One region of the Pseudomonas sp. B21-028 genome, then DNA from elsewhere that is predicted to be linked to it. Evidence: predicted binding sites of a transcription regulator. Region 1 holds the regulator's gene; the other holds the start of a gene.
What was found. Region 1 encodes sigma-54, which starts transcription at its own class of promoters, with help from an activator protein. Its sites were predicted from a motif close to ANTGGCATNNANNTTGCTNT; they were not measured.
Positions count from the first base shown of each region.

Region 1 (4,182 bases):
TAAGAGGACAGTATGAAGCTCGCTAAAACCCTCCCTATTTTGCTCAGTCTGGGCGCAGCACTGGGAAGCGCGAGCGCCTGGTCTCTTCCCAACGACCGCGACCAGCCTATCCGCATCCAGGCCGACGACGCCCAACTGGACGACAAGAACGGTATCGCCACCTATAGGGGCGACGTGATCATCACCCAGGGCTCGATGAAGGTCACCGGCAATACCGTGACCATCACCCGCACCCAGTCCGGCGATATCGACGTGGTGACCTCGGTGGGCAACCTGGCCTATTTCGAGCAGTTGCAAACGGCCGGCGACACCAAGCCCGTGCAGGGCTACGGCGTGACCATCCAGTATCACGCGTCCCAGGACCGCGTCGTGCTGATCGATCGCGCCAAGGTCATCGACAAGGACAACAACGTCACCCAGGGCGAGAAAATCGTCTACGACACGAACAAGAAACTCGCCAGCGCCGGCCGCGCCACCGGCAACAAGGTGACCGAGCAGCGTCCACGGATCGACATGGTCATCCAGCCGAAAAAGAAAACCGAGCAAAGGCCCCAGTAATGGCAACTCTGAAAGCTCAGCACCTGGCCAAGAGCTACAAAAGCCGTCAGGTCGTGCGCGATGTCAGCCTGTCCATCGACAGCGGGCAGATCGTTGGCCTGCTCGGCCCCAACGGCGCGGGCAAGACCACCTGTTTCTACATGATCGTCGGCCTGGTCCAGGCCGATCAGGGCCGCATCCTGATCGACGACCTGGACGTCAGCCACCAGCCGATGCACGGTCGGGCAAAGGCCGGCATCGGCTATTTGCCACAAGAAGCGTCGATCTTCCGCAAACTGTCGGTCGCCGACAACATCATGGCGATTCTCGAAACCCGCAAGGAACTCGACAAGGCCGGTCGTCGCCAGGAGCTGGAAAGCCTGTTGCAGGAGTTCCACATCAGCCACATCCGCGACAACCTGGGTATGAGCCTGTCCGGTGGCGAACGGCGCCGGGTGGAAATTGCCCGCGCCCTGGCTACCGCACCGAAATTCATCCTGCTCGACGAACCGTTCGCCGGCGTGGACCCGATTTCGGTGGGCGACATCAAGCAGATCATCCACCATCTCAAGGCCAAGGGGATCGGCGTGCTGATCACCGACCACAACGTGCGCGAGACGCTGGACATCTGCGAAACCGCCTACATCGTCAATGACGGCCAATTGATCGCCGAAGGTGACTCCGCCACCATCCTGGCCAACGAACTGGTCAAGGAAGTGTATCTGGGCCATGAGTTCCGCCTGTAAGCGCGAAGTGTCTGGCAAATTGTCCCGGCGCCGCTGGTTTAACCGCGCAGCGCCTCGGGATGTTCTCAGTGAATCCCCTATCATGGGGAAACTAATTGAGAACTTCCCCTAGGCAAACACTTCAGTTTCAGGCATATAATTTGCTTAAGGTTTGGCGCTCCGGCGCCCTTGTAGTGGATGGCGCATGTGCGCCGGCGAATAAGGTGTTAAGCCCCTGCCATGAAACCATCGCTAGTCTTGAGAATGGGCCAGCAGCTGACGATGACACCGCAGCTGCAACAGGCCATCCGCCTGCTCCAATTGTCGACCCTGGACCTGCAACAGGAAATCCAGGAGGCCCTGGAATCCAATCCGATGCTCGAACGCCAGGAAGAAGGCGACGACTTCGACAACACCGATCCGCTGGCCGACAACGTCGAGCAGAAACCCAATACCGAGATCCAGGAACCGTCCTACCAGGAGGAAGCCGCCCCGACGGTGGATAACCTCGAGGATGGCGAGTGGGCCGAACGCATCCCCAATGACCTGCCCGTGGACACGGCCTGGGAAGACGTCTACCAGACCAGCGCCAGCAGCCTGCCGAGCAGCGACGATGACGAGTGGGACTTCACCACCCGCACCTCCGCCGGTGAAAGCCTGCAAAGCCACCTGCTGTGGCAGTTGAACCTGGCACCGATGTCCGACACCGATCGCCTGATCGCCGTGACCCTGATCGACTGCATCAACAACCAGGGCTACCTGGACGAAACCCTCGAGGAAATCCTCGAAGCCTTCGATCCGGAGCTGGACATCGAGCTGGACGAGATCGAAGCCGTCCTGCACCGTATCCAGCAGTTCGAACCGGCCGGCATCGGCGCCCGCAACCTGGGTGAGTGCCTGCTGCTGCAGCTACGCCAACTGCCCGCCAAGACGCCGTGGCTGGCCGAAGCCAAGCGACTGGTCACCGACTATATCGATCTGCTGGGCGGCCGCGACTACAGCCAGCTGATGCGCCGCATGAAGCTCAAGGAAGATGAGCTGCGCCAGGTGATCGAACTGGTCCAGAGCCTCAACCCACGCCCAGGCTCACAGATCGAGGCCACCGAGCCCGAGTACGTGGTTCCCGACGTGATCGTGCGCAAGCACAACGATCGCTGGCTGGTGGAGTTGAACCAGGAATCGGTACCCAAGCTACGGGTCAACGCCCAATACGCGGGCTTTGTAAGACGCGCCGACACCAGCGCCGACAACACTTTCATGCGCAACCAGTTGCAGGAAGCGCGCTGGTTCATCAAGAGCCTGCAGAGTCGCAACGAAACCCTGATGAAAGTTGCCACCCAGATCGTCGAACATCAACGCGGTTTCCTGGACTACGGCGACGAAGCGATGAAACCGTTGGTCCTGCATGACATTGCCGAGGCAGTGGGCATGCACGAATCGACAATCTCCCGGGTGACCACACAGAAATTCATGCATACCCCACGGGGTATCTACGAATTGAAATATTTTTTCTCCAGCCACGTCAGCACCTCCGAAGGCGGCGAATGCTCTTCCACGGCCATCCGCGCGATCATCAAGAAACTGGTGGCCGCGGAAAATCAGAAAAAGCCGTTGAGTGACAGCAAGATCGCTGGTTTACTGGAGGCACAAGGCATTCAGGTGGCCCGCCGTACCGTCGCCAAGTATCGTGAATCCCTCGGGATCGCGCCTTCGAGCGAACGCAAGCGGTTGATGTAACAAGGCCACGCCACAGCGTTCCAGTGGCAGGCATTTCTGCCTGCCGCTTTATGCACTGGCAACGAAGGAGAAGCTGTATGCAAGTCAACATCAGTGGACACCAACTGGAAGTGACCGAACCCCTGCGTACCTACATCGGCGAAAAACTCGACCGATTGGAAAGGCATTTCGACAAGATCACCAACGTGCAGGTCACGATGAACGTCGAGAAGCTGCTGCAGAAAATCGAAGCCACGCTGCATATTCCCGGCGGAGAGGTGGTTGCCAACGCGGAGCACACAGACATGTATGCCGCGATTGACCTGCTGACCGACAAGCTGGATCGCCAACTCAAAAAGCATAAGGAAAAGACCCAGAGCCTCCTCCAGGGCGCTACCGGTCGTTAACCCCCCCAATCCATGATCCGACTAGAAACCATCCTGACCCCCGGCCGTTCCATGGTGAACGCGCCGGGCGGCAGTAAAAAGAAAGCCCTCGAACAAATCGCCAACCTGATCCACCGCGAAGTGCCGGATCTGGAAATGCAGGACGTCTTCGAGGCCCTGGTTGCCCGTGAAAAACTCGGTTCCACCGGTTTTGGCAACGGCATCGCCATTCCCCACTGTCGCCTCAAGGGATGCACCACGCCCATCAGCGCGCTGTTGCACCTTGAAGCCGCCATAGATTTCGACGCCATCGACGGCGCACCGGTCGACCTGCTGTTCGTACTGCTGGTTCCGGAAGCGGCGACCGATGCGCATCTTGAGCTGCTGCGCCAGATCGCCAGCATGCTGGACCGCAAGGAAGTGCGCGAAAAACTGCGCAGCGCACCGAGTAACCAAGCCTTGTATCAGGTCGTCCTGGACGAGCAGAACGGTCATTAATCATGCGCCTGATCATCGTCAGCGGTCGCTCCGGCTCCGGTAAAAGCACGGCGCTCAATGTGCTTGAGGACAGCGGCTATTATTGCATCGACAACCTGCCGGCCGGCCTGCTGCCGGAGTTGGCCGAACGGGCGTTGATCCACACCGAGCTGGCGCAACCGCTGGTAGCGGTCTCCATCGACGCACGCAACCTGCCGAGCCACCTGTCGCGTTTCCCCGAACTGCTCGAGGAAGTACGCAACCGGCATATCCAGTGCGATGTGCTGTACCTGGATGCCGATGACGAAACGCTGCTCAAGCGCTTCTCCGAAACCCGGCGG
Region 1 covers NZ_CP087184.1:1,000,036-1,004,217, reverse strand. Annotated here, with positions in the region: gene lptC (LPS export ABC transporter periplasmic protein LptC) at 1-26, shown strand, start outside; gene lptA (lipopolysaccharide transport periplasmic protein LptA) at 13-558, shown strand; gene lptB (LPS export ABC transporter ATP-binding protein) at 558-1,283, shown strand; gene LOY35_RS04300 (RNA polymerase factor sigma-54) at 1,503-2,999, shown strand; gene hpf (ribosome hibernation-promoting factor, HPF/YfiA family) at 3,077-3,385, shown strand; gene ptsN (PTS IIA-like nitrogen regulatory protein PtsN) at 3,398-3,862, shown strand; gene rapZ (RNase adapter RapZ) at 3,865-4,182, shown strand, end outside.

Region 2 (4,182 bases), 780 kb from region 1:
TCGTTGATCATTTCCAGGGTCGGCATGCGTCCGCGAACGATGCGATCCTGGCTGGTCAGGTCGTAGCTTTTGACGCTGCCCGGTTCAGCAGCGTTTTCGGTCTGCACCAGGCCGTCATCGACGCCGTGCAACAGCGCGTCGATTTCGTCCTGGGACAACAGGTCCTGCACGGCCATGGCGGGTTCCTACTGCAATACGAAGTTAGTGAAGAGCAACTGTTCGATCACCACTTTGCCGAGCTCTTTCTGAGCCACTTCCTGCACGCTGGCCGTGGCTTTCTGACGGAGCATTTCCTGGCCGACGGGGGTGGCGAGGGTGTCGAAATTCTGTCCGGAGAACAGCATCACCAGATTGTTGCGGATCAGCGGCATGTGCACCCGCAGCGCTTCCAGATCAGCCTGGTTGCGCCCCAGCAAGGTGATGCTGACCTGCATGTAGCGTTGACGGCCATTCTGGGTGTAGTTGGCGACGAAGGCAGGTGCCATGGGCTCGAAAATCGCTGGCTGCTTGCCCACCGGCGCGGCCTCGACCACTGCCGCCGGCTTGCTCTGAGCACTGTGCATGACATACCAGGTTGCCCCCACGGACACACCGATCGCCAGGAGCAAACCCACCACGATCAGGATGATCATCTTGAGTTTGCCTTTGGTTGCGGGGTCTTTTACAGCTGCTGCTTCGCTCTTCGCCATGCCAATAATCCGTCACTAATCGGGGGGTTTACGGTTGCATGGCAAGGCAGGAGCAAGTGTTATGCCAGAAGCAATTTGCAACACCCGAAAACACCTGTGGGAGCGAGCCTGCTCGCGATAGCGGTGGCTCAGACACTTTATGGGTGACTGGTCTACCGATATCGCGAGCAGGCTCGCTCCCACAAGGGGTTACCTCGCCGATCAGGCGTAGTAATCGACCGCGCTGGTGCCGATGACGCTGGTGGTAGCGGCCGCCACCTCAGCGACGCTGGCCGGCAGGGGTTCATCTGCCGAACCCACCCGCCCGCCGGAGGATGACGTGCGTCCGGCCTGGGCTTGCTGCTGCGCCTGCTGATCCGGGTTCTGCGAACCACGGGACTGATCGGACACGTTGACATCGACCTGGCCCATGCCCTGCTGGGCGAAACTGTCCCGCAGGCGATGCAACTGGCCTTCGAGGGCTTCGCGAACGCCGGAGTGGGCACTCATGAAGGTCACCTGGGTCTGTTGATCCGGCACCATGTTTACCCGGATGTCCAGGCGACCGAGCTCGGCGGGCTGCAGCTGGATGTCGGCAGCCTTGAGATTGGCGCTCGACAGATACATCACCCGGTTGACCACTTCTTCGGTCCAGCCACTCTGATTCATGGCGATGGGCTGGTTGACCGGCACCGCATTGGCGGTCTTGGGCGTAGCCGCCTGGGTCAGGGCCGCCAGACGGTTGGCGAAATCATCCACGCGGGTGTCACTGGAAGCCGAGCCCAGATCCTTGAGGCCCTCGCCGATCAGCCCGCTGAATGCCTTTTCCCCGCCCTGGCTGCCAGGACCGGTACTGTTCTGGTCAGCTTGCACAGTCAGCATGCTTGCCATGCCGGCGGCAAAGGTCTGGGCTGACGTCGGCTCACCGTCGAGAGGAGCCGGGGCGGCGGTCTTGGATTGGCTGGTAGCGGAAACGTGACCCCCCTGCTCCATTGCCAGTCGCAATGCCGGCAAGGCGTCGAGCGGGTCGGCCTCGGGGTCGAACTTCGGGTCCTCTGGCGGCGCGGCCGGGGCCAGCGGCACGACCGGAGTCGCCACCGCAGCCGCCACCTGCGGCACAGTCGAGGCATCCACCACAGGCGTAGGCACCACGTCGGCCTGGACCACAGGCGCAGCCACGTCCGGCGGCAACATCGGGTCGACGACAGTATCGGCAGGGGCCGCGTCCGCTACCGGGGTCTCGGTCTCGCTGTCGGCATCGGTGTCATTGTCTGCCGTGTCATCGGCCTTGACCGGCTTGTCGGCGGGCAAGGGTTTGCCGCTATCGGCAACGGCCGGCTCCGGGGCGGCAGCCGTTTCATCGCTGGCGTTCTTTTTGACGCTGCTGTCGGGGGTCTTGTCGCGCACCGGCTTCATCGCAGGCTCAGGGGCCGACGAGGATTTGACGGGGGCTTGCTGGGCGAAGACCTGGGCGAAGCTGGAGGCTCTATTGCCGAGGTCCGGCGCCGCTGCCGGCGGATTGACGGCGGCCTGCGGCTTGGCCTGCGCAGCGGCCTGAAGCAGTGTATTGGGCGTAACGGGCATAAAAAGGTCTCCGCTGCACTGAAATCATAGGTACAGTCGGAACTGGACAATGCAAGGGGCGGGCCAACGTCCGGACAGTGGCGACGCCTGACAGGTCATCACTCAGCAGTGAAAGCCTTCGCGCTCTTCCTGGCAGAGATTTCGGACATGGGCGAATTCGCTGTCGATTTCGCTGACCAGCTTCTCGATGCCGCCCAGGGAGGGCTGTTTGGCACGCTGCTCCAGCTCACCACACAGTTCGGCCAGGCGGATGGCGCCCATGTTGCTGCTGCTGCCCTTGAAACTGTGGGCGGTGGCGCTCAGCTTTTCGGCGTCGCGGGCTTCATGCAGCACGCGCAAGCGTGCCTCGGAGTCGTTGAGAAACGTATCCAGCAGCTCCAGATACCCTTCCTCCATGACTTCCTTCAACGTGCTGAGCACGTCGCGGTCCAGATGAATCTCGTTCACTTGTTCGCTCCCTGATCAAGAGTGGCGCGGATTATGCCAGAGCCTCCCAGAAAAACTCCGCGCGGACACTACGACCATCGTCTGACCAACAGGCCTGGTGGCTCAACTGACGCACCAGGCTGACACCACGTCCCGACAACCGATCACTGCTCAGCGGCTGGGCCAGCACACGGGCAACATCGAAGCCCTCACCGCTGTCTTCAACCTCGATCACTAGGCGACCACCGTCGCCGTGGGGCGTGACATGCAAGTGTACCCGGATGTGACCGGCGGCCAGTTCATCCAGTCGGCTGCTGCGCTCCATGTAATAGCGCGCAAAGCCGGAGGCATCACGCTTGATGCTCGAATCGAGCCCCAGCACTCCATGCTCCAAGGCATTGGAGTAGAGCTCCGATAGAACGCTGTAGAGCGCGCCACTTTGAGCCCTGAGCCCATGCACCTCAAGCAGCAATTGCAGCAAGTACGGCATCGGGTTGAAGCGCTTGAGGGTCTGGGCCCGAAACTCGAAACTCACCGACCAGTCCAGCGGACTGGACTGGCCGCTATCGGAATAGACCGGTGGTGGCGGATTGAGTTGCGTCGGCGCGACCATCCGCACTTCGACCATGCTGAAATCGTCGCGGGCCTCGCCACGAAAGTCCCGCAGGGCCTGCTGGATATCTTCAAAAAGACAATCGGGCTCACGGTTGGCGGCAAATACCTGCTGCAACCGCTCCACACCGAACAACTGGTCATCGTCATCGCTGGTATCGATCACGCCGTCGGACAGCAGGAAGACCCGGTCACCCAGCGCCATGGGATGCACTTCGGTACGATCATCGAACAGTTGAGGCGTGAGCACGCCCAATGGCAAGTGCCGCGCCGGCAATGGCGTGCGCACGCCAGTGAGACTGTCATGCAGGTACCCATCGGGCATGCCGCCATTCCAGATTTCCACCGTGCAGCGCTGGAAGCCCAGGCAAAGCAGCGTCGCGCAACAGAACATGTCCACCGGCAGGATGCGTTTGAGCTTGGCGTTCATTTCCCGCAGGATCTGCGCCAGGCCATAGCCTTTGGCGGTCATCCCGTAGAACACTTCCGCCAGCGGCATCGCCCCGACCGCCGCCGGCAGGCCGTGCCCGGTGAAATCCCCCAGCAGGATGTGCATGTCGCCGGCCGGATTGAACGCAGCCAGCAACAAGTCGCCGTTGAACAGGGCGTAGGGCGATTGCAGGTAGCGGATATTCGGCGCGCTCAGACAGCCGGAATGGGCAATCTTGTCGAATACGGCCTTGGCGACCCGCTGCTCGTTGAGCAGGTAATCGTGGTGCCGGGCAATCTGGTCACGCTGCTCCACGACCGTGGCCTGCAACCGGCGCAAACGATCCATGGCCTTGATCTTGGCGGCCAGGATCACCTGGTTGTAGGGTTTGGCCAGGAAATCGTCACCGCCAGCCTCCAGGCAACGGGCCAGGCCTTCGCTTTCGGTCAATGAGGTGAGGAA
Region 2 covers NZ_CP087184.1:1,779,012-1,783,193, reverse strand. Annotated here, with positions in the region: gene fliM (flagellar motor switch protein FliM) at 1-176, opposite strand, end outside; gene fliL (flagellar basal body-associated protein FliL) at 186-689, opposite strand; gene LOY35_RS08100 (flagellar hook-length control protein FliK) at 891-2,252, opposite strand; gene LOY35_RS08095 (Hpt domain-containing protein) at 2,355-2,699, opposite strand; gene LOY35_RS08090 (SpoIIE family protein phosphatase) at 2,731-4,182, opposite strand, start outside.
Region 2: the regulator sigma-54 is predicted to act here: its motif matches at 2,301-2,320, upstream of LOY35_RS08100 (flagellar hook-length control protein FliK).